One region of the Variovorax sp. P4_B10 genome, then DNA from elsewhere that is predicted to be linked to it. Evidence: riboswitches for the same ligand, from Rfam matches in the RefSeq annotation. Region 1 holds a riboswitch; the other holds the start of a gene.

What was found. A riboswitch is a leader RNA that binds a small molecule or an ion and turns the genes downstream of it on or off. The one in region 1 is predicted to bind glycine.
Region 2: it holds a riboswitch for glycine, as region 1 does, so the genes downstream of both, AC1DXX_RS17655 (D-amino acid dehydrogenase) here and gcvT (glycine cleavage system aminomethyltransferase GcvT) in region 1, are expected to answer to the same signal.

What each region holds. Positions count from the first base shown of each region.
Region 1 covers NZ_JBFUHN010000071.1:3,100-17,633, forward strand. The annotation lists gene AC1DXX_RS26020 (TRAP transporter substrate-binding protein) at 1-40, shown strand, start outside; gene AC1DXX_RS26025 (TRAP transporter small permease) at 135-647, shown strand; gene AC1DXX_RS26030 (TRAP transporter large permease) at 658-1,950, shown strand; gene AC1DXX_RS26035 (hypothetical protein) at 2,081-2,647, shown strand; glycine riboswitch at 2,682-2,772, shown strand; glycine riboswitch at 2,785-2,889, shown strand; gene gcvT (glycine cleavage system aminomethyltransferase GcvT) at 2,937-4,112, shown strand; gene gcvH (glycine cleavage system protein GcvH) at 4,157-4,528, shown strand; gene gcvP (aminomethyl-transferring glycine dehydrogenase) at 4,580-7,486, shown strand; gene AC1DXX_RS26055 (hypothetical protein) at 7,538-7,786, opposite strand; gene AC1DXX_RS26060 (DUF3014 domain-containing protein) at 7,872-8,792, opposite strand; gene AC1DXX_RS26065 (DUF2855 family protein) at 8,915-10,027, opposite strand; gene AC1DXX_RS26070 (TetR/AcrR family transcriptional regulator) at 10,078-10,695, shown strand; gene AC1DXX_RS26075 (alpha/beta hydrolase) at 10,670-11,350, opposite strand; gene AC1DXX_RS26080 (NAD(P)H-dependent flavin oxidoreductase) at 11,358-12,410, opposite strand; gene AC1DXX_RS26085 (hypothetical protein) at 12,527-13,555, shown strand; gene AC1DXX_RS26090 (UDP-N-acetylglucosamine 1-carboxyvinyltransferase) at 13,587-14,534, opposite strand, start outside.
Region 2 covers NZ_JBFUHN010000035.1:35,965-50,498, reverse strand. The annotation lists gene AC1DXX_RS17660 (hypothetical protein) at 1-405, shown strand, start outside; gene AC1DXX_RS17655 (D-amino acid dehydrogenase) at 457-1,776, opposite strand; glycine riboswitch at 1,868-1,985, opposite strand; glycine riboswitch at 1,997-2,089, opposite strand; gene rfbB (dTDP-glucose 4,6-dehydratase) at 2,205-3,284, shown strand; gene rfbD (dTDP-4-dehydrorhamnose reductase) at 3,281-4,171, shown strand; gene rfbA (glucose-1-phosphate thymidylyltransferase RfbA) at 4,194-5,084, shown strand; gene rfbC (dTDP-4-dehydrorhamnose 3,5-epimerase) at 5,081-5,629, shown strand; gene AC1DXX_RS17630 (GDP-mannose 4,6-dehydratase) at 5,622-6,509, opposite strand; gene gmd (GDP-mannose 4,6-dehydratase) at 6,506-7,543, opposite strand; gene AC1DXX_RS17620 (FkbM family methyltransferase) at 7,806-12,635, shown strand; gene AC1DXX_RS17615 (YadA-like family protein) at 12,798-13,685, opposite strand; one part of gene AC1DXX_RS17610 (IS5 family transposase) at 13,889-14,204, shown strand; one part of gene AC1DXX_RS17610 (IS5 family transposase) at 14,204-14,534, shown strand, end outside.

The sequences.
Region 1 (14,534 bases):
CGGGGCGGACAACATCAAGAAGATCACGGACATCCAGTAAGCCTGCGCGCCAGCTTCTTCCGATGACCGCGCCCGGCCCGCTTCAGTGCGCCGGGCGCTTCGTTTTTTCAAGACAAGAACAGAGAACAACAAACGTGCAAGTTTTCGAGCGCTACTTTCTGGCCGCCAATCGCTGGGCGTTGATCCTCCTGCTGGCCGCCATGTCGGTCATCATCTTCACCAACGTCGTCATGCGCTACACCACGAGCCAGTCGCTCGAATGGGCCGAAGAGGTGTCGCGCCACATGATGATCTGGCTCACCTTCCTGGGGGCCGGGCCGGTGCTGCGCTACGGCGGCCACATCGCGGTCGAGAACCTGCAGGACGCGCTGCCGCGCAGCGCCGCCATCGCAGTGCGCGCCTTCGTCGCTGCGCTGCTGTTCGCCTTCTTCGGCTTCATGGCCTGGTACGGCTGGCTGTACATGGAGCGCACGATGTTCCAGCTCACGGCCGTGACGCAGATTCCGTTCGCCTACATCTACAGCGCGATGCTGTTCGGCGGCGTGCTGCTGGTCGTGCACTGGCTGCTGGTGGTGCGCGGCTACGTGATGCGGCGCGAGTTCGCCTCCGACGCGCACTTCGACGCCAACGCTTCGGCGTCGCTGTAAAGGAACGACCATGGATGCCAGCATCGTTCTGATCGTCTCCGCCTGCGTGTTCCTGGCCATCGGCGTGCCGGTGGCCTTTGCGCTGGGCCTCTCCACCGTCACCACGCTCATCCTTGCGGAGAACTATCCGCTGATGGTGCTGCTGAAGGAAACCTTCACCGGCATCGACAGCTTTCCGCTGATGGCCGTGCCCTTCTTCATCCTTGCGGCCGAGCTCATGAGCGGCGGCTCGCTCACCGAGGTGCTGCTGCGCTTTGCGGGCCAGTTCGTCGGCCACCGGCGCGGCGGACTGGGCTACACCAACGTGGTGTCGCTCACCTTCTTCTCGGGCATCTCGGGCTCGGCGCTGGCCGATGCGGCGGGGCCGGGGTCGATGCTCATCAAGATGATGGACAAGGCCGGCTACGACCGCTCCTACGCGGCGGCGCTGACGGCCTCGACCGCGATCGTCGGGCCGATCATTCCGCCCTCGATCATCATGATCATCTATGCGCTGCAGGACGAGAGCGTCTCGGTCGGCACGCTGTTCGCGGCCGGCATCCTGCCGGGCATCCTGATCGCGGTGGCGATGTGCGTCGTGAACTTCCACGTCTCGAAGAAGCGCAACTACAAGGGCGACGGCCAGACGCCGCCGCTGCGCGAGATCCTCGTCACCACCTGGAAGGCGATTCCCGCGATCCTGCTGCCGGTGGTGATCCTGGGCGGCATGCGCGCCGGCTGGTTCACGCCGACCGAGGCCTCGGTGGTGGCGGTGTTCTATGCGCTGGTGTGCGGCAAGTTCGTCTACCGCACGCTCGAGTGGAAGATGCTGCCCGACATCCTCTCGCGCTCGGCACTGCTCTCGGCCTCGGTGCTGATCATCATCGGGCTGTCGGCCTCGTTCGCGTGGGTGCTGACCATCGAAGGCATTCCGCAGCAGATGGCGGAATGGCTGATCAGCATGAATCTCTCGCCGTGGATGTTCCTGATCATCGTCAACGTGTTCCTGCTGCTGTTCGGCATCTTCATCGAACCGCTGCCGGGCGTGATGGTGCTGGCACCGATCCTCGCGCCGGTGGCGATCAAGCTGGGCGTCGACCCGGTGCACTTCGCGATGATCGTGATCTTCAACCTCACGCTCGGCATGATCACGCCGCCGGTGGGCGGGTTGCTGTTCGTGACCTGCAATGTGTCGAAGGTGCCGATGTCGGCGCTGGTGAAGGAATTGGTGCCCTTCCTGTGGGCGCATGGTGCGGTGCTGATGATCCTGACCTTCGTGCCGGCGCTCAGCACCTGGCTGCCGCGCGCGCTCGGGTTCAAGTAGCCCTGCGCGGCCGACTTCACGGCGGCCCACGGCCGCGGCGGTGATTTTTCCCTCCAGGGAAAATGGTTCATGAAGATGTCACCGCTTGCAACGATGCTGCAGCCCTCGATCTCCGAAAGCTGTGGCCGCCATGTTTCCTACCAAGACCGACAAGGCTCGCGACGAACTCCAGGGCGGCCAGCGCACGCTCACCCAGCGGGAGCGCGCGCTGCTGCTGATGGCCGACGGCCGGCGTACGCTGACCGACTTCAGCCCGATGTTCGCGAACCGCACCGAAGCCGAGCAGGCGATCCAGGCGCTGGTGCTCAAGGGCTACCTGCAGGACCCCCAGGCGATCGCCGCCGCCACGGCGCAGGCGGCGGCACAGGCTGCCGCCGCTGCCGCACCGCCCGCCCCGGTGCCGGCGGTCGACCCGATCCGGCTCGCCACCTCGGCCGACAACTTCGACGGCAAGCGCTCCCTGGCCACCACGCGGATGTTCCTGTTCGACATCTGCGAGCGCATGTTCGTGCGGCGCGACCCCAAGTTCGCCCTGCAGATGCGCGACGCCCTGCGCGAAGCCCGCGACCGGGAGGCGATGCTGACCATCGCCGCGCTGATGCTCTCCGAAATCGAGAAAACCGCCGGCGCCGAGCGGGCCGAGTCGCTGCGCGAGCGCATCGAGCGGCTGCTGCCACCGGCTGAAATCGTGCACTGACGCCGCGGGCTCCGGGGCCCGCGATCCACTACACTTGGCGGGGTCAGGAGAGAGCACCGCCACGCGGGGCCGCCGAAGGCGCAGGGGATTCCCGAACGCTCAGGCAAAAGGACTGACAAGGCGTTGGTGCAAACCAGCGTTTCCTTGCTGGAGAGAGGCCGTTGCGCATGCACCGGCCCACCGAAGGAGCAAACCCCGATCGTGGGGCGAATCTCTCAGGTAAAGCGGACAGCAGGGGTGGCCCGTGGCGTTGCAGCCATGGATTTCGACTGCCCCTTTGGAGTGCCCCGTGGCTGCTTCTTCCGCTTCATCCGACACCCAGCTTCTCAAGACGCCGCTGTACGACCTGCACGTGGAGCTCGGCGCCCGCATGGTGCCCTTCGCCGGCTATTCCATGCCCGTTCAGTACCCCGCCGGCCTGATGGCCGAGCACAAGCACGCGCGCGATGCGGCCGGCCTGTTCGACATCTCCCACATGGGCCAGCTGCGCCTGGTCGGGCCCGATGCGGCGGCCGCCTTCGAAACCCTGATGCCGGTCGACGTGATCGACCTGCCGGCCGGCAAGCAGCGCTACGGGCTGCTGCTGAACGACGAAGGCGGCATCCTCGACGACCTGATGTTCTTCAACGAAGGCCACGGCTCGATCTTCGTGATCGTGAACGGCGCCTGCAAGGTGGCCGACATCGCCCACATCCAGCAGAAGATCGGCGCGCGCTGCAAGGTGCAGCCCCTGCCCGACCATGCGCTGCTCGCCCTGCAGGGCCCACAGGCGGCCGCCACCCTGGCGCGCCTGTCGCCCGGCATCGAGCGCTTCGTGTTCATGACCGGCGGCGCGGTGCAGATCGGCGGCATTCCCGCTTTCGTCACCCGCAGCGGCTACACCGGCGAAGACGGCTTCGAGATCTCGGTGGCCGGCAAGGACGCCGACGCCCTCGCCCGCCTGCTGCTGGCGCAGCCCGAGGTCAAGCCCGTCGGCCTCGGCGCGCGCAACTCGCTGCGCCTGGAAGCCGGGCTCTGCCTGTACGGCAACGACATCGACACCACGACCACGCCGGTCGAGGCCTCGCTCAACTGGGCGATCCAGAAGGTGCGCCGCACGGGCGGCGCGCGCGAAGGCGGCTTCCCCGGTGCAGCCAGGATCCTGGCCCAGCTCGACGCCGCCGCGGCAGGCGCCGCCGGCCACACCGACCACCACACGCTGAAGCGCAAGCGCGTCGGCCTCGTGGCGCTCGAACGCATCCCGGTGCGCGACGGCACGGTGCTGCAATCCTTCGAAGGCCACGACATCGGCTTCGTCACGAGCGGCCTGCTCGGCCCGACGGCCGACCGGCCCATTGCCATCGCCTACGTCGCCACCGCTTTCTCCGAGCCCGGCACGCGCGTGCAGGCCATCGTGCGCGGCAAGCCCGTGCCGATGGAAGTCTCGACCATGCCCTTCGTGCCCACCCGCTACTACCGCGGCTAGGCTCTGCACCCCGATCATCATTTTTTCCACGAGGAGTTTTTTTCATGAGCATCAAGTACACCAAGGACCATGAATGGGTGTCCGCCGAAGGCGGCGCAGCCACCGTCGGCATCACCGTGCACGCGCAGGACGCGCTGGGCGACGTGGTGTTCGTCGACCTGCCCGAAGTCGGCAAGAGCTTTGCGCAAGGCGATGTCGCCGGCGTCGTCGAATCGGTCAAGGCCGCAGCCGACGTGTTCATGCCCGTGTCGGGCGAGATCACCGAAGTCAACGAAGCCCTGCGCGCCGACCCGTCGCTCGCCAACAGCGACCCGCTGGCCAGCGGCTGGTTCTTCAAGGTCAAGCTGAGCGACCCGGCGCAACTCGACGCGCTGCTCGATTCCGCCACCTACGACAAGTTCGCCGCCGAATCCTGATCGCCTGACTCCTCTCCCGAGCATCCCCTTCCTCCCCGAGCCTTCACCGCCATGCCGATTCCCGCCCTTCCCTCTTTGCAAGAACTAGAGAACGCCGAAGAATTCCTCGCCCGCCACATCGGCATCGATGCAGCGGACGAGGCGCGCATGCTGCCGGTGATCGGCTCGGAAACGCGGGCGGAGCTCATCGACGGCATCGTGCCCGCGGCCATCCGCCGCGCCAAGCCGATGCGGCTGCCGGCGCCCGTCACCGAGGCCGATGCGCTGGCCGAGCTGAAGGCCATGGCGTCGAAGAACAAGGTATTCAAGAACTTTATCGGCCAGGGCTACTACGGCACGCACACGCCGGGCGTCATCTTGCGCAACGTGCTCGAGAACCCCGCCTGGTACACCGCCTACACGCCCTACCAGGCCGAGATTTCGCAGGGCCGCATGGAAGCCCTGCTCAACTTCCAGACGATGGTGTGCGACCTCACGGGCATGGCCATCGCCAACGCCTCGATGCTCGATGAAGCCACGGCCGCGGCCGAGGCGATGACGCTCGCCAAGCGCAGCGTGAAGAGCAGGAGCAACGTATTCCTGGTGTCGGGCGACTGCCATCCGCAGACCATCGAGGTCATCAGGACGCGCGCCGCGCCGCTGGGCATCGAGGTCAAGGTGAGCACCGTATCCGAAACACTGCCGCTGCTGATGGCGAGCGGCGGGTTCTTCGGCGTGCTCGCGCAGTACCCCGCCACCACCGGCCATGTGCACGACCTGCGCCCGCTCGCGGGCCACGCGCACCAGTGCGACGCCGCCTTCTGCGTGGCGGCCGACCTGCTGGCGCTGACGCTGCTCGCGCCGCCCGGCGAGTGGGATGCCGACATCGTCTGCGGCACCACGCAACGCTTCGGCATGCCGCTGTGCAACGGCGGCCCGCACGCGGCCTACCTCGCCTGCCGCGACGAATTCAAGCGCTCGCTGCCGGGCCGCCTGGTCGGCGTGAGCGTCGACACGCACGGCCAGCCCGCCTACCGCCTCGCGCTGCAAACGCGCGAGCAGCACATCCGCCGCGAGAAGGCCACGTCCAACATCTGCACCGCGCAGGTGCTGCCGGCCGTCGTGGCCAGCATGTACGCCGTGTACCACGGGCCCGACGGCCTCACACGCATTGCACAGCGCGTGGCGGCGCTCACGGCCATCCTCGCGCAGGGCCTCACGCAGATGGGCCGCGAACCGGTCAATGCATTCGCCTTCGATTCGCTGACGATCCGCACCGGCGACGACACGCCGAAGATCATCGAGCGCGCCTACGCCGCCGGCGTCAACCTGCGCCAGCGGCTGCAGCAGCACCTGGGCATTTCGCTCGACGAGACCAGCACCCGCGCCGACGTCGAAACGCTGTGGGCCCTGTTCGTTCCCGCCGGCACGCCGATGCCGCGCTTCAACGACCTTGTCAACACCGCGCCGCGCCTGCCCGAAGACCTGCGCCGCACCAGCGCCTTCCTCACGCACCCGGTGTTCAACACCCACAAGAGCGAGACCGCGATGCTGCGCTACATCCGCAGCCTGTCGGACAAGGACCTCGCGCTCGACCGCAGCATGATCCCGCTCGGCAGCTGCACCATGAAGCTCAACGCGACCAGCGAGATGATCCCGATCACCTGGCCCGAGTTCGCCGACATCCACCCCTTCGCACCGGCCGACCAGCAGCTGGGCTATGCGCAGCTCGACGCGCAGCTGCGCGCCTGGCTGTGCGAGGCAACAGGCTATGCAGGCATCAGCCTGCAGCCCAACGCAGGCTCGCAGGGCGAGTACGCGGGCCTGCTGGCCATCAAGTCCTTTCACGAAGCCAAGGGCCAGGGCCACCGCAACATCTGCCTGATTCCCTCGTCGGCGCACGGCACCAACCCCGCAAGTGCGCAAATGGTGGGCCTGCAGGTGGTAGTGACAGCCTGCGACGCGCAGGGCAACGTCGACATGGACGACCTGAAGCGCGCCTGCGAAAAGCACAGCAAGCACCTCGCCGCCGTGATGATCACCTATCCGAGCACGCACGGCGTGTTCGAAACCCGCGTGAAGGAACTCTGCGAGCTCGTGCATGAACACGGCGGCCGCGTGTACGTCGATGGCGCCAACATGAACGCGCTGGTCGGCGTGGCCGCGCCGGGCGAGTTCGGTGGCGACGTGAGCCACCTGAACCTGCACAAGACCTTCTGCATTCCGCACGGCGGCGGCGGCCCGGGCGTGGGCCCGGTGTGCGTGGTCGAAGACCTCGTGCCCTACCTGCCGGGCCATGCGACGGCCGGCGTGCCGTCGAACGGCGTGGGCGCCGTCTCGGCCGCACCGCTGGGCAACGCGGCCGTGCTGCCGATCAGCTGGATGTACTGCCGCATGATGGGCGCGAAGGGCCTGCAGGCCGCGACCGAAATCGCGATCCTCAGCGCCAACTACATCAGTGCGCGCTTGAAGGACCACTACCCCACGCTGTACGCGAGCCCCAACGGCCACGTCGCGCACGAGTGCATCCTCGACCTGCGCCCGCTCAAGGACACCAGCGGCGTCACCGCGGAAGACGTGGCCAAGCGACTGATCGACTACGGCTTCCATGCGCCGACGCTGAGCTTCCCCGTGCCCGGCACGCTGATGGTCGAGCCGACCGAGAGCGAGCCGCTGGCCGAGCTCGACCGCTTCATCGACGCGATGATCGCGATCCGCGGCGAGATTCGCCGTGTGGAAGAAGGTGTCTGGCCGAAGGAAGACAACCCGCTCAAGCACGCCCCGCACACCGCGGCCAGCCTGCTCGGCACGGAATGGTCGCACCCGTATTCGCGCGAACTCGGCGCCTACCCGCTGGCCGCGCTCAAGCAGGCCAAGTACTGGCCGCCGATCGGCCGTGTCGACAACGTGTACGGCGACCGCAACCTGTTCTGCAGCTGCGTGCCGGTCGGCGACTACGAGGAAACCGAAGAGGCCTGAAGACGCAAGCGCGACGGCCCCGCGCCGTCGCGCCGCGGCACCGTTCTGCGGTCAGGCTTCGCGGCGATACATCGCCCACTTCACGGTCAGGATGTCCGCTGCGATCTTGGCGGCATTGACCCCGGCATAGGTTTCGGACGGGTCGAATTCGAATGCCTCCTGGTACCGCTTGATCTGTGCGTAGTCCCGGTCGAAGGTCATCGGACCCATGAGTTCGGCCGGATCGACGCCCGCGGGAAGCGCCAGGAATTTCTTGGGATCGGTAGTACTTTGATAGAGGTCGACGCTCATCGGGTTCATACGGTTGTCCTCGAAATCTTGAGAACAAATCATCTGCGCCATCCGCGCCGCGTGCAATCGGCCTGCGCCTACACGGCGCAGCGCCTCAGGGCTGCTTCTTCTTTACCAGTTCGCCGGTGGCGATCTGCTCGCGGAAGCCGCGCAGGCTGGCCTTGGCCCGGCGTTCGTTCTCCGGCCCCATGCGCACCATGATCTTCTGGCCGGACGACAGCGATTCCAGCTTCGGATCGACGTACTCGTAGCGCACCCAGGGCCGCTGCGAGGGCACGTCGCCCTTCACCTCCACCAGCCGCACCTGCACCGGCCCCTGCGGCTCGGGTGCCTGCAGCAGATGGTCGATCACGGCGATGAGCCGGTCGTTGAAATAGCGCCCGGGATAGCCGAGCTCTTCGTAGGCTTGCTGGAAGAGCGGGTAGAGCCGGGCATACACCTTGGCCGCCTTGCCCGGATCGACCGACTCGGCAAACAGCACGATGGCGTTGTAGCGCGCGGCATTGTTGGCCGCAATGGCCTGCCTCTCGCCCTGCCCTTCGGTGATGAAGCGCTGCTTCGTCGGCCGCACCGGCCATGCGCTCGCAGGCGCCTGCTCGCGCGCGAGGTTGTCGACCGTTGCCACGAAGCGGCGCACGATGCCGTCGAACTGCAGGAAGCCTGCCACGTTCTTGCTGCCGAACAGATCGACGAGTTCCTTCATCACGCGCGTATCGGAATCCGCGACCGTGGGCAGCCCCGCGCCCGGGAGCGCGATCGCATCCATGGGGTTCTTCGGCTCCAGGGACTCGGGCTGAGGTGCGGGCGCCGGTGCGGGCGCAGGCCCGTCGTTCGGCGCGGCGGCGACCGGCACGGGCTCGAGTTGCTTTTGTTGCTGCTGGTACCAGCGCCAGCCGAAAAAAGCGGCGGCCAGCACCAGCAGCGCGATGACGACGATGGTCCCCATCGAGGTCTCGCGGCGGGGCCTGAACTCTGAGGCGTCCCTGGAGTCGTTGGAAGATTCGCTGTCGGACATGGCGGCACTTTCCTTTGCTGGAGGATGGGTGGTGCGGAGGTATCGGTCAATGTTGCACCAATTGGGGCCTCCGCAATGCCACGGCCTCGTAACGCCCTGTGACGCGCCGCCGGCGCGAAAGTTCAGCCCAGGCGAACGACGTGCGCCTGGCGCGGGTCCACCTTGCCCGCGTGCAGGTCGGCAATCACCGCCTGCGCATGCACGAAGCCCTCGCCCTGCACCAGCGCCATCCAGCGGTTGCCGGGCTTGCCCAGCTCGGCGATGAACCTGCCCTGCGCCTCGTTGAAGCGGCGGTTGACCTCCTGCGGACCCCAGTCGGCGTTCCGCTTGCGGATCTGCACGGGCGCGAAGTAGAGCTGGGGCGTCGGGCCGGGCAGCGAAGCGGTGTCGCCGAGAAACTCGGTCTTCTGCGCCGAGCCCGCATAGCAGTCGTACACCAGCGCCGCGCCGAAGTGGTGGTGGATGGTGGCGCGCAGCGCGTCGTTGCCCGAGAAGTCGATGTAGAGCGTCGGCACATCGGCGGGCAGCGTGGTGACTTCCTCGTAGCGCAAGGTGCGGTCATAGCAGCCCAGCCCGTCGACGAAGGCGCGATTGGCGGCCGAGGTGGCCGCAATCAGCTGCAGACCTTCGCGCCTGTCGAGGCAGAACGCCGTGCCGAATGCGGTCTTGCTCGATGCGCTGGACACCACCACCTGCTTCGCACCGAAGAAGGCGTTGTCCTCCAGGAAATCCGCCAGCATGAACGAGGTGATGAAGAGCGGGCGCACCAGCATCTGGTAGTCCTCCTGCGCCGCGGCATAGCCCGCGTCGTTGCTGCAGCGCATGTACTGGTTGTAGGCCGACACCAGCGCATGGCGATGTTCGGCCCCGTCGTAGAAGCCGCGCGCCGTCACCCGCACCGGCTGCATGCGCAGGTGGCTCGCGATGGGAAAGTAGCCGTAGAAGCGCTCGCCCACCGCCACGCCCTCGGCGTTCGAGGCCGCCACGTCGGCGAAGCCCCATACCGGCATGTGGCCCCAGTCGGCATCGCCGGTCGGGAAGAACTGCCAGTACTTCATCACTGCGTCGCCGAAGGCCGCGTAGGTGATGTTGTTGGTGGTCAGCGCGAAGCGGCCGATCTTCATCAGCACCTCGCCGGGCTGCAGCGCACCGGCGTCGGGCGCGGCCACCAGCCGGGTGGTGCCGAGCGCGTTCTTGCGGGTTTCGAGGCGGGTTAAAGTGAATGCGTTGTTCATTCGCAAACTGTAGGACGGCCCGCCTTGCAGCGGGTTCGGAAACCCAGTCCATGCCGGCCGCACCCCGCTCCAAGCCCCTGAAACGCCCCACGCAGGCGCGCAGCAAGTTCACCGTCCAGGCGATCTACGACGCCTTTGTTCGGATTTGGACCGCGCACGGCTGGGAAGGCGTGACCACGCGGGCCGTGGCGCTGGAAACCGGCATCGCGGTCGGCACGCTCTACGACTACTTTCCCGACAAGGAAGCCCTGCTCTCGGGCTATGTCCGCCACTGCATCGAGGCGCTGCTCGCGCGGCTCGATGCGGAGGCGATCGCGCCGACGGACATCGACTGGCGCGAACGCGTGAAGCGCCTGGTGCGCATCACCTGCGACACGCGGCTCGAAGGGCTGCCGGCCTTCGACCCCGAGATGCTGATGCTCGAGCACCGCGTGGCCGAGCCCAAGCACCATCGCCGGGTGTACGACGAACTCGCCGAACGCTGGCTCGGGGCCTTCGCTGCCTGCAAGGACCTGCCATTGCCGCCCCCACCTGCCACAGTCCACGCCCTGCTCACCGCCGCCTGGGGCGGACGCCGCTATCGCCTGCTGGTGCAGCCCGAGGCCGCCGGCGACGGCTGGGTGGGCGAGATGGAGGCGATGGTCACGGCGCGCCTGTCGCCGCGCTGAGCGACTGCAGCCACGCCAGCGTGCCCTGCAGCTCGGCCGGGCGGATCTCGTGCGCGCCCGGAAAGTCCGAACCCGACAGCGCCAGCGGCAGGCCACGCGCCAGTTCGCGCGTGGCCTGCGCAGCGCTCGGGGGAATCACGTTATCGGCGCTGCCATGGCTCACCCACAGCGCCTTGCCCTCGAAGGCCTCCGGCGGCGCGATGTGCGGCACCACCTGCGACAGCAGCCGGCTGTGCCACACCATCGCGGCACGCACCTTCGCGGGCTGCGTGAGCAGCAGCGACAGCGCCATGATCCCGCCCTGGCTGAAACCACCGACCACGATGCGCTCCGGCGGCACGCCGAGCTGCTGCGCCGCCGAGGCGATCATCTCGCCGACCAGGAAGCGGCTTTCGCGCTCCTGCTCTTCGTTGATGTGCCGCTCGCCGTTGGGCAGCACCTCGAATTCGAACCACGCATAGGCATCGGGCGACAGCACATAGGGCGCACGCAGGCTCAGCACGTGAAACTGCGGCGGCATCAGCCGCGCGAGGCCGAACAGGTCCTGCTCGTTGCTGCCCACGCCGTGCATCAGCACCAGCAGCCAGGGCTCGCGGACGTCGGCCTGGGCGCCGTGCGCCAGGAACTTGAAGGGCAGATGGAGTTGTTGGGTCATGGATGGTTCAGAGGGATGCATGAAAGCCTTGCGCCAGCGCCCGGGTCACCTCGGCCGAAGACACTTCGCGGCAGCCGGTGGCGTTCTGCCCCGACCACAGCGGAGAAAAGTCGCCGCTGCCCTGCGCCTCGGCCTTGGCGCGCAGCGGCGCGATGCCCGAAGTGGCGAGCGGAAACTCGGGCGCGGCCGCACCGATGGGGCCCAGCTCGCGCATCACGCGGTTGACGATGCCGCGTGCCGGGCGGCCGGTGAACAGGTTGGTGAGCGCGGTGTGGCGCGCGGCGTCGCTCTTGAGCGCCGCGCGGTGAATCGCGGTCGTCGTGGCTTCCGGCGTCAGCATGTAGGCGGTGCCGACCTGCACGCCCGCAGCCCCCAGCGCCATGGCCGCGGACACGCCGTTTGCGTCCGCGATGCCGCCGGCCGCGATCACCGGCACCTTCACGGCGCGCACCAGCTGCGGCAACAGTGCGAAGGTGCCGAGCTGCTTCGTCAGGTCGTGCGACAGGAAGTGACCGCGGTGACCACCGGCTTCCAGCCCCTGCGCGATGACCGCATCGGCGCCGTGCGCTTCGAGCCACAAGGCCTCGTCGACCGTGGTGGCCGACACCAGCACCTTGGCGCCCCAGCTGCGCACCTGCGCCAGCAGCGCCTCGGACGGCAGGCCGAAATGGAAGCTCACCACCGGCGGCTTGAACTCGGCCAGCAGATTGGCCACCTCGGCGCTGAAGGGATTGCGCCCCGGGCCGGTGGGAATGCTCGCCGCATCGATGCCGAACTCGGCGTAGTACGGTGCCAGCGCGGCGCGCCATGTCGCCTCGCGTTCGGCACTCGGCGCCGACGGCGTGTGGCAGAAGAAATTGACGTTGTAGGGCTTGCCGGTGCCGGCGCGGATCGCCGCGAGCTCGCTGCGCATGGCATCGGGGCTCAGCATGGCGCACGGCAGCGAGCCGAGCCCGCCTGCATTGCTGACCGCGATGGCCATCGCGCTGCCCTGGATGCCGGCCATCGGGGCCTGAATGAGCGGGAGGTCCGTGCCGAGGAGTTGTTGCAGCGTGGTCATTTTTGAAAGCGCTCCTTGTTCGTGTGTCGTCGGATGCCGGCCATTCTCCCGCCAAGCCGGAGGTTGCGGCGGCGGCGGGGTCATCATCGCCAAATGGCTTCGGCACAATCGCGCGCATGCCCCTCCTGAACCCGACACGGCCTGCGACTCCCTCGCGGCCGCTGCAGCGCACCATTGCTGCTGCCATTGCCACCGCCGGCCTCGTCATGCTCGGCGGCTGTCCGCAGAAAGAAGAAGCCCCCGTTACCACCGCCGACGCGCAGGCGGACCAAGCCGCAGTGGCCGTGGCAACCGCCGAGGCCGTTGCCCCCGTGGCACCACCTGCGCCACCAGTGCCTCGCCCCACCGCATCGGCCACGCTCAAGCGAGCCGAACTCATGGCGCTGGTATTCCCCGACTCCCAGGGCGCGGGCGCCGCGCCCCGACAGCCCGACACCGTCTCGCTGCCCGAGAGACGCAACGAGGGCAAGACAGTGCCCGGCAGCGAGGCCGAGCAACACGCTCATGTGTCGCCGCGCGAGGTGGTGCGGCTCGACGATACGCACGCCGTCATGCTGACCGAGACCGTGCCGCTCGACGACCGAGGCCAGCCGATGAACGGCCACGTGAACGGCGCATGGCTCGGCGCCTACTTCTTCGAACAGGGCGCCGAGGGCTGGAAGCTCGCGAGCCGCAACGACGCCGTCGACTACCTCGGCTTCATGGGCAACCTCGGCACCACCAAGGTCGAGCGCATCGCACCCCAACGCTTTGCGCTGACCATTGCCCATGGCAGCTGCTGGCAGGGCTACTGCGGGCAGTGGCTGTCGGTGTACGGGCTCGAAGCGGGCAAGGTGCGCGTGCTGGCAAGGGGCATTGCGCTGTCGGCCACCAACGAAGGCGCCGACGAGTCCTGCGATAAAGAGCCCAGGCCCGGCAAGCCGGAAGAGCCGCCACGCGGCGCGTGCTTCGACGTCAGCGGCACGCCGAGCTTTACGCTGGGCACCGACGAAGAGCCGGGCGAGATGCGCATCGCGTTCAAGGGTGAGCGAACGAGCGGCACCAAGAGCCGCCGCGTGCTCACCATCGACAGCACGCTGGTCTATGCCTGGCGCAACGGCGCCTACGTGCTGACCGAAGGGCGCAACCCCGTGCCGTCGTTCTGACGCACCGGCGCTGCAGCACTGCACCCGCCGGTTATTCCTCGCTCGTCCATTCAACCTGCACGCCCAGGCTGCGCAGGTTTTCCACGAAGCGCGGATGCGCCCGGCGGATCGGCGCGGCGTTGCGGATCTCCGACTTGCCCTCGATGCTCGCCGCCACCATGAACAGCGCGATCGCCACGCGAATGATGTAGGGGCTCTCCACCACCGCGGGCGTCAGCGGATTGCCGCCGAAGGTGATGAGCCGGTGCGGGTCCGACGAGAACACATGGGCGCCGAACTTCGAGAGCTCGCCGGTCCAGCCCAGCGCCCCGTCGTACACCTTGTTCCAGAACATCGCGTTGCCCTGCGCACGCACGCCCAGCGCGATGAAGATCGGCAGCAGGTCCACCGGAAAGTAAGGCCACGGCGCGGCCTCGACCTTGGTGAGCACGTTGCTCGTGAAAGGCGTCTGCACCTTCAGCGGACCGGTGCGGATGGCGCGCGACCAGCCGTCCTCGTGCGCGATCTGCACGCCGAACTTCGCGAAGGTGCGGTCGATCAGCGGAAAGTTGGCCGGCGCGCTGTTGCGCACAACCACGTCGCCACCGGTGATGGCGCCCAGCGCGAGAAAAGTCGTGATCTCGTGGAAGTCTTCGTCGAAGCGGAACTCGCCGCCCTTGAGCACCTCGCCGCCGTGCACCGTGAGCCGCGACGTGCCCATGCCCTCGATGCGCACGCCGATCATCGCCATGAAGCGGCAGAACTCCTGCACATGCGGCTCCGACGCGGCATTGGTCAGCGTCGAAGTGCCCCCCGCGGCGGCAGCGCACAGCACGAAGTTCTCGGTGGTGGTTACCGAGGCGTAGTCGAGCCAGTGGTCGGTGGGCACGAGCCTCCCCTTGCTGTACACGAGCAGCGAGCCTTCGGTGCGCTCGACCTCGCCGCCGAAGCGCTGGAACACCTCGACGTGCGGATCGATCTCGCGCACGCCCAGCGTGCA
Region 2 (14,534 bases), on a different contig from region 1:
GCATCCTTTCTTCTGATGCTCGACACCGCAGAACTCCATGCCGTTGAGCGGGTGCGAATCACCGTGATAGGCGCACTCTATCAACCGAAGGGAAGCCCTTCGGTTGAACTGGAGGTTCGAATCAATGGCGAAACCTGCCAACCCATCAAGATAGACGAATCGTTGATGTTCTTCCGCGATTTCGAGGCGTGCCAATTGCACGCCAAGTCGTTCTTGATGGCTGAGTTTTTGGTGAAGGGTGCGCATCGACCTTGCGATCTATCTCCAAGCACGGACGCTCGATGCTTGGGCTTCGGGCTTCACTTGCTAAGAGCTGACGCGCTGAATAGCGGCGAGGACGAAGCTGCGAGCGTCGACAGCCGTGAGCCTGTCGACGACCTTCAAATGGCGATTGCGGCGCATTGAATTCCGCCTCCCCTTGCTCGAGCGGTGTGCAAGCCTGAACCAGTCAATGTCTCACGATGCACTCGTCGGGTAGGTGCGAGTGGCCCCTGCGAGACTCGCTGACGCAATCCCCGTGAACGCGAAATCCACCTCGGGCGCGAGCCCGCTCACGATCCGCGCGATCGACTTGCCCGAGCCGCAGGCGTGCGTCCAGCCGAGCGTGCCGTGGCCGGTGTTGAGGTACAGGTTCGGCAGCTTCGTCTTGCCGATCATCGGCACATTGCTCGGCGTCGCGGGACGCAGGCCGGTCCAGAACTGGGCCTGCGTGGTGTCGCCGGCGCCGGGGAACAGTTCTTCCACGCGTCGCACGATGGCTTCGCAGCGCACGCGGTTCAGGTCGCGGTCGTAGCCGTTGAGCTCGGCCGTGCCGGCGATGCGAAGGCGGTCGCCCGACTCGGAGGTGTAGCGCGAGAACACGAGCTTGAACTCGTCGTCGGTCAGCGAGACCTGGTGCGCCTTCGATGCGTCCTTGACGGGCAGCGTCACCGAGTAGCCCTTGGCCGGGTAGATCGGCAGGCGGATGCCCAGCGGCGCCGCGTAGAGCGGGCTGAGCGAGCCCATCGCGAGCACGAAGGCGTCGCCGCGGATGCGCTGGAAGCGGCCTTCGCTGTCGGTGGCCTCGACGTGGTCGATGCTGCCGCCGGCTTCGCGCAGGGCAGTCACCGTGTGGCTCATGAGGAACTTCACGCCGGCCGCGGCGGCGAGGCCCACGAGTTCGCGCGCAAAGCGGTTGGCGTCCCCGGATTCGTCTTCGGCCGTGTAGGTGGCGCCGGCCAGTTGCGGGCGGATGTGGGCGAGGGCGGGCTCGATCTTCACGGCCTCGTCGGCTGAGATCACCAGCCGCTCGCAGCCCAGCGCGCGCATCTGCTCGGCGGGCTTGAGTGCGCCGTCGAACTCTTTCTGCGTCGTATAGAAATGCAGGATGCCCTGGGTGCGCTGGTCGTAGCTCAGACCGGTATCTCGGCGCAACTGCTGCAACATTTCGCGGCTGTAGGTGCCCAGGCGGACGATCTGCTCGATGTTGTGTTTCGTGCGCGCCGGCGTGCATTCGCGCAAGAACTGCAGGCCCCAGAGCCACTGGCGCATGTCGGCGCGGATGCGAAAGAGCAGCGGCGCATCTTCCTTGCCCAGCCATTGCAGCACCTTGAGCGGCGCGCTCGGGTTGGCCCAGGGTTCGGCGTGGCTGACCGAGATCTGCCCGCCGTTCGCAAAGCTGGTTTCGGCGGCCGGGGTGGCCTGCCGGTCGATCACGGTCACGTCGTGGCCGAGTTGCTGGAGGTAGTAAGCCGAGGTCACGCCGAGCAGGCCGGCGCCAAGAACGATCACGCGCATTTCAAGTACCTTTGAGGTTGCAGCGCTTGAACGGCGGGCGTGGTTTGCTATTGAATCAATAGCAAGCAACCGGACGACCACGGTCCAAGTTGCCGCTCCCCCTGTCCTCGGTACCTGAGAGATTCACCCGATTGCGCCTTGCAACGGGTTTGCTCCTTCGGTGCATCACGGCCACGCAAGGTGGGTGATGGCTCTCCAGACGGCGTTTGATTTGATGCAGTACTGACCCCCTGTTCGGGCCGACCTGAGCGTTTATGGGAGTTTGCGCCTTCGGTAGGGCCACCGGGGTGGCCCGCTCTCCTGCAGTGGGGCGATTGTAGGTGGAGGCCGCAGATGCGCCAACCCCGGACTTCGGCCCTGCGGGCCAATGGGATAATCGCCCGTTCACTCGCCGAAGGGCGATCGTTCTGACAACAACAGGGGACCCCATGATCCTGGTAACCGGCGGCGCGGGCTTCATAGGCGCCAACTTCGTACTCGACTGGATCGCGCAGAGCGACGAGCCGGTCGTGAACCTCGACAAGCTCACGTATGCGGGCAACTTGGAGACGCTCGCGTCGCTCCAGGGCAACCCGAAGCACATCTTCGTGCAGGGCGACATCGGCGACAGCGCGCTGCTCGACCGCCTGCTGGCCGAGCACAAGCCGCGCGCCGTCGTGAACTTCGCCGCGGAATCGCACGTCGATCGCTCGATCCACGGCCCCGAAGACTTCGTGCAGACCAATGTGCTCGGCACCTTCCGCCTGCTCGAATCCGTGCGCGGCCACTGGAGCGCACTGCCGGCCGATGCCAAGGCGGCGTTCCGCTTCCTGCACGTCTCCACCGACGAGGTCTACGGTTCGCTCTCCAAGACCGACCCGGCCTTCACCGAAGAGCACAAGTACGAACCCAACAGTCCGTACTCGGCCAGCAAGGCCGCCAGCGACCACCTCGTGCGCGCCTGGCACCACACCTACGGCCTGCCGGTGGTCACCACCAACTGCTCGAACAACTACGGGCCCTTCCACTTCCCCGAGAAGCTGATCCCGCTGATGATCGTCAACGCACTGGCCGGCAAGCCCCTGCCCGTGTACGGCGACGGCATGCAGGTGCGCGACTGGCTCTATGTGAAGGACCACTGCAGCGCCATCCGCCGGGTTCTCGAAACCGGCCAGCTCGGCGAGACCTACAACGTCGGCGGCTGGAACGAGAAGCCCAACATCGAGATCGTCAACACCGTGTGTGCGCTGCTCGACGAACTGCGCCCCAGGTCGGACGGTCAACCGTACAAAGAGCAGATCACCTACGTCACCGACCGCCCGGGCCACGACCGCCGCTACGCCATCGACGCGCGCAAGCTCGAACGCGAGCTCGGCTGGAAGCCCGTCGAGACCTTCGACAGCGGCATCCGCAAGACCGTCGAGTGGTACCTCGCGAACAGCGAATGGGTGCGCAACGTGCAAAGCGGCGCCTACCGCGAGTGGGTCCAGAAGCAGTACGACGCGGCACCAGCGAAGGCCACGGCATGAAGCTGCTGCTGCTGGGCAAGGGCGGACAGGTCGGCTGGGAACTGCAGCGCAGCCTCGCGCCCCTGGGCGAGCTGGTCGCGCTCGACTTCGACAGCACCGATTTCAATGCCGACTTCAGCCGCCCCGAGCAGCTGGCCGAGACGGTGCTGAAGGTGCGGCCCGACGTGATCGTCAATGCCGCCGCTCACACCGCGGTCGACAAGGCCGAGAGCGAGCCCGAGTTCGCCCGCAAGCTCAACGCCACCTCGCCCGGCGTGGTGGCCGAGGCGGCGCAGCAGATCGGCGCGCTGATGGTTCACTACTCGACCGACTACGTCTTCGATGGCAGCGGCAGCAAGCCCTGGAAAGAAGACGATGCAACGGGGCCACTCAGCGTCTACGGCCGCACCAAGCTCGAAGGCGAGCAGCTGGTAGCCCAGCATTGCGTCAAGCACCTGATCTTCCGCACCAGCTGGGTCTATGCCGCACGCGGCGGCAACTTCGCGAAGACCATGTTGCGCATTGCCAAGGAGCGCGATCGGCTGACCGTCATCAATGACCAGTTCGGTGCGCCCACCGGCGCCGAGCTGCTGGCCGATGTCACGGCGCACGCCATTCGCGCCACCCTGCAAGATCCGGCCAAGGCGGGCCTGTATCACGCGGTGGCGGGCGGCGAGACCACCTGGCACGGCTACGCGCGCTTCGTGATCGAGCTGGCCAAGGCCGCGGGCGTCGAACTCAAGGCCGGGCCGGAAAAAGTCGATCCCGTGCCCACCAGTGCGTTCCCGACGCCGGCCACGCGGCCGCACAACTCGCGTCTCGACACCACCAAGCTGCAAACGACCTTCGGGCTGCGCCTGCCGCACTGGCAAGAAGGCGTTGCGCGCATGCTGCGCGAAACGCTCTGAACGATCTACACGAGAACAAGCAATGACGACACAACGCAAAGGCATCATCCTGGCCGGTGGCTCGGGCACACGCCTGCACCCTGCAACGCTGGCGCTCAGCAAGCAACTGCTGCCGGTGTACGACAAGCCGATGATCTATTACCCGCTCAGCACGCTGATGCTCGGCGGCATGCGCGACATCCTGATCATCAGCACGCCGCAGGACACTCCGCGTTTTCAGCAACTGCTGGGCGACGGCAGCCAGTGGGGCATCAACCTGCAGTACGCGGTGCAGCCCAGCCCCGACGGCCTGGCGCAGGCCTTCATCATCGGCGACAAATTCGTAGGAAATTCGCCGAGCGCGCTGGTGCTGGGTGACAACATCTTCTACGGCCATGACTTCGCGCATCTGCTCGCCGATGCCGATTCGAAATCGGCGGGCGCCACGGTGTTCGCCTATCACGTGCACGACCCCGAGCGCTATGGCGTGGTGGCCTTCGATGCAAAGGGCAAGGCCAGCAGCATCGAGGAGAAGCCGGCCAAGCCCAAAAGCAGCTATGCCGTGACCGGCCTCTATTTCTACGACAACCAGGTGGTCGACATCGCCAAGGCCGTGAAGCCCAGCGCGCGTGGCGAGTTGGAGATCACGGCGGTCAACCAGGCTTATCTGGGTCTCAATCAGCTGAACGTGCAGATCATGCAGCGCGGCTATGCGTGGCTGGACACCGGCACGCACGAGAGCCTGATGGAAGCGGGGCAGTTCATCGCGACACTGGAGCACCGGCAAGGGTTGAAGATTGCCTGTCCGGAAGAGATTGCCTGGCGGCATGGTTTCATTGACCGGGAGCAACTGGCAAGGCTTGCCGCGCCGCTGGAGAAGAGCGGCTATGGCAAATACCTGAATCATTTGCTGGCCGAGGAGGTGCGTTCGTGAAGGCAACACCCACCGCGATTCCCGAGGTGCTGGTCATCGAGCCGAAGGTCTTCGGCGATGCACGGGGGTTTTTCTACGAGAGCTTCAACAGCAAGGCGTTCGATGAGGCTGTCGGGCGGCATGTCGAGTTCGTCCAGGACAACCACTCGCGCTCGGCCAAGGGCGTGCTGCGTGGTCTGCACTACCAGATTCAGCAGCCCCAAGGGAAGTTAGTGCGTGTTGTTCAGGGCGCGGTATTCGACGTGGCTGTGGACATCCGCAAGTCGTCGCCGAACTTTGGCAAATGGGTGGGTGTGGAACTCAGCGAAGACAACCACAAGCAACTCTGGGTGCCTGCGGGGTTTGCCCACGGCTTTCTCGTGCTCAGCGAAACGGCCGAGTTTCTGTACAAGACGACGGATTACTATGCGCCCACTCATGAGCGCTCGATCAAGTGGGACGACGCCGACTTGGGAATCGTGTGGCCGCCAATCGGCGTGGCCCCACAGCTGTCGGGCAAAGACCAAGCCGGCACAAGTTTTAGCCAGGCCGAAGTCTTTAGCTGATTGAGTCTGCTGCGGTGACCTTGGCGGCGCGCAGCATTCGCGCCAGCGTTTCCTCCAGTTCCGGCTCTTCCAGCGATGCATGCTGTTTGGCCAGCAATGTTTGGAGCTTGCTCGGGTCGCCGCAGAGCCGATGCACTTCATTCGGCCTGACGAAAGCCGGATTCACCTCGATGCGGGGATTGTGCGAAGTCATTCGGGCAAATGTCTCGATCACTTGCCGCAGCGCATGCGGCCGCCCCGAGCAGATGTTGTAGGCCTCGCCTGGCTCTCCATGAGCGAGTAGCAGCAAGTAGGCGTCACAGACCATCTGCACATCATTGAACTCGCGTTCTACGTCCAGATTGCCCAATGAGATCGACTGTGAGCGTGCTGCAAAGTGCACGGCCAGCTTCGGAATCAGGAAATTGGCATCCTGCCCAGGGCCGGTGTAGTTGAAAGGGCGGGTAATCACCAGATTCAGTCGGTCGCTGTAGGTCCTCGCCATGAACTCCATGGCAAGTTTGCTCATGCCGTAGTGGTTGACCGGTGCCGGCGCCTGGTCTTCCTTGATGGGGGACTGGGTTGCGTTGCCGTAGATATTGGCGCTGCTGGCCAAAAGCACACGTTTGGGCCGAACAGGCAACTGCACCAGCGCATCCAAGAGATTGGTGGTTCCAACGACGTTCACAGCGTAAAACGCGGCGTCATGCGCGTGTCCCACGAAACTGATGGCCGCCAGGTGCACCACGGCGTCGGGCGCCACCTCCAGCACTTCCTTGAGCATCGCATCGCGATGCGTCAGATCGGACTGGAGTGCGCTGATTGTGTGACCGGCCGCAATTGCGCGCTCGGCAAACAAGCGGCCGGTAAATCCTTCCGCGCCGGTAAGCAGGATCTTCAAAACGAGAAGCCCTGTGTGTTGCGTCGAATGTCGGCCTCCACCATCATCTGGCAGAGTTGTTCCAGCGTGGTAGTGGGCTCCCAGCCAAGTTTGGCCTTGGCTTTGGCGGGATTGCCGATCAGAAGCTCCACCTCGGCAGGACGATAGAACTTCGGGTTGATGCGCATTACGGTCTTGCCCGTTGCTGTGTTGACCGCAGACTCCGCTTCTCCGGTTCCCTTGAACTCGACGGCGATGCCTGCACCCTTGAACGCCATGCTGACGAAATCGCGCACGGTTTCCGTACGGTTGGTGGCGAGCACGTAGGTATCGGGCTCATCCACCTGCAGCATGCGCCACATGCCATCGACGTACTCCTTGGCGAACCCCCAGTCGCGCTTGGCATCGAGGTTTCCGAGCTCCAGCACGTCGAGCTTGCCAAGCTTGATCTTCGCAACGCTGTCGGTGATCTTGCGGGTGACGAACTCTCGGCCGCGCAATGGGCTTTCGTGATTGAAGAGGATGCCGCTGCAGCCGAAGATGTCGTAGCTCTCGCGGTAGTTGATGGTCATCCAATGGGCGTACAGCTTCGCGACACCATAGGGACTGCGGGGATAGAACGGGGTTTCCTCGATCTGAGGGATGGCTTGAACCTTGCCGAACATCTCCGATGTCGACGCTTGGTAGAAGCGGATCTTCGGGTTGACCAGACGAATGGCTTCCAGAAGATGCAGCGCGCCCACACCGGTGATCTGAGCCGTGGCGGTGGGCTGATTGAAGCTGACGCCGACGAAACTCTGGGCGGCGAGGTTGTAGACCTCGTCCGGCGCAGCGTCGCGGATCAGTGTGATCGAGCTTCCCAGGTCGGTGAGGTCGTACTCAACCAAATGAAGATCCGGATGATTTTGAATTCCGAGTTCTTCGATGCGCCAGAAGTTGACGGAGCTGGTGCGGCGGTAGGTGCCGTAGACAACGTATCCCTTAGCAAGCAGATGTTCAGCTAAATATGCACCATCTTGGCCGGTGACGCCCGTCACGATCGCGTGTTTTTTCATGAGGATCTCTCCCTTCGGTAAGGCTAGTGTCGACGCGTGTTGCACGACAATCTAGCAAGCTGGAAACGGACGATTTTGCCGCAAGAAGGAGGAAGCCCATGATGGTGTCCCCGGCGTCCCGTGCGGAGGCGGCCGAATGCCGACGGCTCCGCGTGGCGCGCTACGCGTGGTAACAAGCGGACTGCGGGCAGAATCCATAGTCTGCCATCCCTCATCTTGCATCTCCAGTGTTTGCCTAGAAACAAGCGCAGATTAAAACTACATGCCATTTATCTCTCACGCTCAAAATTTCGAAGATGTAATGCTCTGGCGAGCCCTAGGCGGTGTTCAGAATGGTTTTTTTATCGACGTAGGAGCGTGGTCTCCCGATCTTCACTCCGTCACAAAGGCATTCAGCGAGCATGGATGGCACGGGATCAACATCGAGCCCAATCCATTTTATTTTTCCCAGATCGTCGAAAAGAGACCGCTTGAAACAAACCTTCGTGTTGCCGTGGGAAATCGGGTCGGCCGAATCTCAATGAACTTCATCGAAGATACAGGCCTGTCAACCGCAGATCAGGAGATTGCTCGGGCACATACGGATGCTGGATGGAATGCTCGACAAGAAGAAGTCGACATCACGACGCTTTCGGAGATCTGGAAGAACAACATTCCGGCAGGTGCGCAGGTTCACTTTTTAAAGATCGACGTAGAAGGTCTCGAGCGTGCCGTAATCGAGGGCAATGACTGGAAGGTAAACAGGCCCTGGGTGGTGGTTGTCGAATCGACCCTTCCTCTGTCTCAGATCGAGAGCCACCAGCAATGGGAATCACTGCTGACGGAGGCGCAGTATGTTCATTGCTATTCGGATGGGCTCAATCGGTACTATGTGGCGGCAGAGCACGGCGAACTGATCGAGGTGTTCAAGTTCCCGCCAAATGTCTTTGATGATTTCACTCTGGCGGACGTCGAAGAGGAAAGAGCGCGGGCGCAGAGCTACGAATCCAAACTGAGCCTCGCTGCAGACAAGCTGAAGGTTGTCGAGGCCCAGCTAGTAAAAGCCCGGCAAATAGCGGTGACTGCAGAAAATCGATGTGCCGAGGCCGAGCAGCGCGAAGAAGAAGTCCAAAAAGTGGCGAAGGCCCAACTAGCCGGATTGAGATCGGAATTGCATATTGCAAACGAATCAAAGAACGCATTAGTCGCCGCTGCCAATGACCGGGCCGCTCTGGCCGAGCATCATCACATAGCAATTCAGAACTCCACAATATGGCGTTCGACCGCACCTATCAGAAAATTGGCTGGAATGATCCCCGGCGCTACCCGGGCTCATGCGAGGCGTGCTGCCAAGGCCCTGTGGTGGCTTCTAACGCCCACCCGGATTCCTCAGCGGCTGAAATTCATTCGTGACAGAAAGGCGATAGCAGGGCTCGGCCCGGGTCAACAGCATGAAGTGACTTCGCATGTCGCCGCGTCGCAGTCGAGTGAATATGCGAAATGGATACTCGAAGTCGAACGCTGGTCCGATGTATCCCCCTTTCCGGCGGAGGATTTTCCGGCTGTAACTTTTCTGGTGACCGGGACTGCCTCTTCCGAAAGTCTGCTTCGAACCGTTGGGTCCATTCAGGCTCAGTTCCATCAGGCATGGGAAATCGTCCTGTGTGGAGCAGCCGATGCCGCGGAGGAAAATCCGGGAATTGGTCAACTCGTCGATTCCGATTCGCGTATTCGTCTCGCGACCGCAGAAAACAAAGAAAAAGCATCCTGCTTGTCGGCGGGGTTGAAGTTGGCGCAAGGAAAATTCATTGTCGTTCTGGACTGCGGCGATATTCTTGCACCAGCGGCGTTGAATGAATTCTCCGTGGAACTGGGTCGCTTTCCCGATGCGGAAATTTTCTACAGCGACGAGGATCAGCAATCCAGCACGCAGTCTCGAGAATTGCCTCTTTTCAAGCCGGAATGGTCGCCAGACCTGCTGTATTCATTCAATTATTTTGGGCGGCTCGCCTTTTTGCGACGTGCCCTTGTTGACGAGGTCGGTGGCATAGACGTGTCATCTGGCAGTGCAGTCGAATGGGATCTGAATTTGCGCGTTAGCGATCTGGCTCAAAACATTCGAAGAATTCCAAAGGTACTTTGCCACATCAAGCAAGGCAGTGATAGGGGGCGCGCACTGTCAAATGAAGTCGCTGCTGCGGAAAATCGTAAGGTGATCGAAAAATTTTGGGCCATCAAGGGTTTTTCATCGATTGCCCGAACTCAGGGAGATGGGACTCAGCACATTGAATGGTTGCCGAGAAAATTTCCCAAGGTTTCCATCGTAATTCCAACAAAAGACAAGTCTCATCTTTTGCGAATGTGCTTGAATGGCCTGTTGCTTGGGACCGATTATCCGGACAAGGAGATTGTGGTGGTGGATACCGGTTCGAAAGAGCCAGAGACTCTTTCCTATTACCAAGAGTTGGCCGCCTATTCGGAAGTCAAAATTGTTAATTTCGAAAAAGTTTTCAACTACTCTGCTGCTTGCAATTATGGGGCATCTTGTGCGACAGGGGAGATGCTGCTCTTTTTAAATAACGACATTGAAGTTATTTCGCGCGGCTGGTTGAAGGAGATGGTGGGGTTTGCCATGCGACCCGGCGTTGGTGTTGTCGGGACAAAGCTGATCTACCCCTCACTCGAATTGCAGCACGGTGGGGTGGGTGTCGGTCCACATCTTTGCGCACTGATGTACAGAAGTGCCGGCGGGCAGCCATGGGGCGTTTTCGGGACTCCCGATCATCCAAGAAATTGGCTTGCGATCATGGGCGCATGCCAATTGATTCGCCGCGATGTTTTCGAACTTGTCGGAAAGTTCGATGAGTCTTATTTCATTGCAATGAGCGACGTTGCCTTGTGTCTGCGAGCGTGGCAGGCGGGGTACAGAACGGCATATGCGCCTTCCGCCTGCCTTGTTCATCATGAAGGTGCGACACGGGGCAACAGCAATCCTGTGAGGGATGTGCGCCGGATCGCGGACGATATCCGGGCGCTGGGAATCGATGAGGATCCCTATCTTCATCCCGAGTTGAGTGGAAATCACCCGATCCCCAGGCTGAGGTTGAACGGAGAGTTAAATCCCCGACAAACCCTCGATGGCCAGATAATGGATCGCGGCTCCATCCTTGCATTGAATCCAGTCTTTGATCTCGCCAGCGAGGGAGCCTGCGTGCAGACTGCTGGGCTTCCCCGTTGGTCGGTGCTTTGGGTTCCACAAGCTATTCACTTGGTTTCGGACAAGTGGTCGGCGGCCCGTTGGTGCCTGGATTTGCTCCGCTCCCGTCGAGATCTTCGCGTGAGATTTCCCAACGCCCTCTCTGGCGGTACCGACGGGACGTTCTATCGCTGGCTTCAGGACGAAGCAAAGGCGAAAATGCAGTTGCCAGCATCCTTCAACGAGGCTATTGAGTCGCTATTTTCCGAAGATATTTCTGCGCGAGCGAGGCAGCTATTTTTATTCAGAGAAGATGTGCGGCAGGCGATTCCGCATGGCCTGACGCCTGCAGGGCGGGGTGAGCTTTTTCGATGGTTCATGAAACATGGCCGAGCGGAAGGTGATTTGCGGCTGGAGGAGATTTGGTGGCTGTTCTGGTCGGCTGCCGAAAATCCTGCGCGCGAATTGGTGCAGGCTTATCGCTTTACCCCTGCATGGCAATCGCTATATCCAGATGCGCTAACCGTGTTCGGGAGCCAAGATTTCTCGGCATGGTTCTCGGCAACTTACAACGCAACCGATTCCTGGGTGGACCCGTCGCAATGGCCGCTTGAACTCACGCCTGAACAGCATTTGAGGTCTGCATACAACGCTAGGAACCAGTGGCGTGTCCTGCATCCGAGAGCATTTCAAAATGAAAAGGATGCGAATGCGCTGATTGACTGGCTGCAGGTGCACGAAGGTATTTCGGCCGATGCAAGACAATGGTGCTCAGATCTGAACCGGCAGGTGACTGTCGCGAAAATGATTGCTCCAGGCGTAAACATCATCGGGCATTTCTGTTATCCGTCGGGTCTTCGCGTTTCTGTCGAGGCGCTCGAAGGCGCGTTGAAGAGCGCGGCGATTCAGACTTCCTTGCGCGATATTCGCACGGATAAAAAAGATGACCCAATTCGATGGAAGTTCGATGGTTTGGAAGACTTTGACGTTACTTTAATCCATACGCAACCGGAGCCATTTTTTGGTGATTTTCATGGAAGATCTGATCTCGCTCGACGTACGTTCAAGCCGTATCGCATTGCATACTGGTATTGGGAATTCGATTCAGTTCCAGATTCCTGGATTGCCGCGGCAGAGCAGGTGGATGAGGTATGGACGGCAACGGAATTCGTCGCGAAGGGATTGAGAGAACGTCTTTCAATTCCGGTTCGCACGCTTTTCCCGGGAGTCAAATTGGGGCACTATTTGCCTCGAGATCGAGGGTATTTTGGGTTAGATAAGGAGAATTTTACTTTCCTGTTTACTTTCCACATGATGAGTGTCATGGAGCGAAAGAATCCTTTGGGACTTATTCGCGCGTTCAAGCAGGCATTTAATGCCTCAGAGTCAGTCAGTCTGGTTCTTAAAACCTCATTTGGCGATCGACATCCAGCGCAGATAGCCGAACTTCGAGAGGCCGCGGCGGGCGCCAACATCAAAATCATTGACCAAGTCTTTAGCTCGGATGAAGTGCTGTCGCTCATGGATGCATGCGACGCCTATGTCTCTTTGCATCGAAGCGAGGGGTTGGGGTTGACGATGGCAGAGGCGATGCTGATGGGAAAGCCCGTTATTGCAACCAATTACTCGGGAAATATTGACTTCATGGACGAATCCAACAGTCTGCTGGTGCCATTTGAATTGCGGAAACTCGGGCGGCCGATCCCACCATACGACGCGAATTCTGTCTGGGCCGAACCTTCTACCGAGTACGCAGCCAGTTGTATGAGGCGCCTATACGATGATCCGGCGTGGGCGGCCGAATTGGGGGCGAGGGCCAAGGTTAGCGCTGAAAAAACACTTTCGCTAGAGGTCGCGGGTCGACGGGTCGCAGAAAGAATAATGGAAATACGGGCTAGCGGAATTTACGGAGAGTAATTCCTTGCTGAAATTTCGTAAAAACTTGTGGACTAATCTTCGGCGGGAGTCACGCTTCGGATGCACTGATGTCACTGGCGCACGATTTTTCGCGACTAAAGAGTCAATTTGTTTTTCAACATCGACCGTCGCTGGACCTTTCTTCGCGAAAAACAAATCACGTCACCACGCATATCCGGCCTGAACTCGAACTCCTGAGCGGCTTCCCCGGCCACTGGACGTCGAGATTGCGGCCCCTACATTGAGGTTTTCGTCGACTTGGTACCCAAACCCCATTCCAAGAGCGCTCTGGCCTGCGTAGTAGCCTGTAGCAACGCCGACCCATCGCTTACCGGGTGGTAGTTGAGGCATGGTGGGAACGGCCATCGCTGCGGCAACGCCTTTCGCTGCGAAAGTATTGGCATCGCTAAGCACCTGAGCGTTGGCTTGGCGCATTTGATCCAAATTGACCGCGTCTGTGCCCAGTATGCCTGGCGCCACATTGGTGATGCTGCGTGTCAGCCCCGCGGCCGCATTGCCCACCGAAACGCTGTTGTCGCGGGCTGCCAGCGAGCCCTGGCCTAAAGCCACGGAGTTGGTTCCGATGGCGGAAGCATTGGCGCCGAGCGCCATGCTGTCATTCGAGATGGCTTGAGCACCGCTCCCGATGGCAATGCTGTTGTTTCCGCTGGCCTTCGTTGCCGTGTTTCCGAGCAGGATGGCGTTGCGGCCCAAATTAGTGCCCACCAACTCGTTCAGCATGCTCGTATCAGGATACACGCGAGGTATGCCGCTGATGAAAGCCCAACCGCCCGTGGTATTGGGCTGCATGCATGACCAACCCGTGGTCGAGAATCCGGGAGTACTGCAGATATTGCTCTCCGCACTGCCGGTGTAGCCGCCGCCAATGGCAGTGGAAGCGCACACAAGACCACCTTGCATGCCTCCCAGGACCAAGATGACGCTTGCCAGTGCCTTGGTCCTCGAACGGGCTTTTTCTTGTCCTGTTCCGCCGCCGACGAACGTCCAAGCGTGATTCGTCCCGGTGTGGAACCCATCGGTCGTGCTCATTTCGCCCCCTCCTTCATCTGATGTGATGAGTTGCGAAAGCTTACAAGACCAAGCTCCAGAAGAAAAGAAGTCGATAAGCAATCAGGCGGTTGAACTCGCCGGCCCGGGCGCCCGGCGATGAAGGAATGCCCCCAGCCTTTTCCTTTTACTAGGGCCTGTTAACACTAATTGCGCGCACCGCGTGTTCGAGCGACATTGGTGGCATGGAGATCACACGAGCGCAGTTTGAGCAGATCGAGGACTGCTTGCCGATTCAGCGAGGCAATGTCAGCTTGTCGAACTTGCAGGTACTCAATGCCATCTTGTACGTCGCCGAGCATGGGTGCAAGTGGCGAGGCCTGCCCAAGCGGTTCGGCAACTGGCACACCATCTACACGCGCATGAATCGCTGGGCCAAGTCTGGTGTCCTGGACAGAGCCTTCGCGCAGCTACAGCTCGCGCAAGTGGTGCAGATCAAGATCGAAGCCGTGTCGTTGGACAGCACCAGCGTCAAGGTGCATCCCGATGGGACAGGCGCTCGAAAAAAAACGGTCCGCAAGCTATCGGCAAGTCCCGCGGCGGATGGAACACCAAGATCCACCTTCTCGCCGCGGACGCGCGCACGGCCGTAACGTTCTCGTTGTCGCCGGGTCAAGCGCACGATGCACCCGAAGGTCGCGAGTTGTTGAGGCGCTTGGGCGCGCCGAATCGGCCACTGCATCTGCTCATGGATCGCGCCTATGAAGGCAACGAGACTCGGCAGCTTGCGCTCGACCTCGGCTTTATCCCTGTCGTCCCGCCACTGCGCACTCGCGTCGAGCCGTGGGAATACGACCGCGCCATGTACAAGCGCCGCAATGAAGTCGAGCG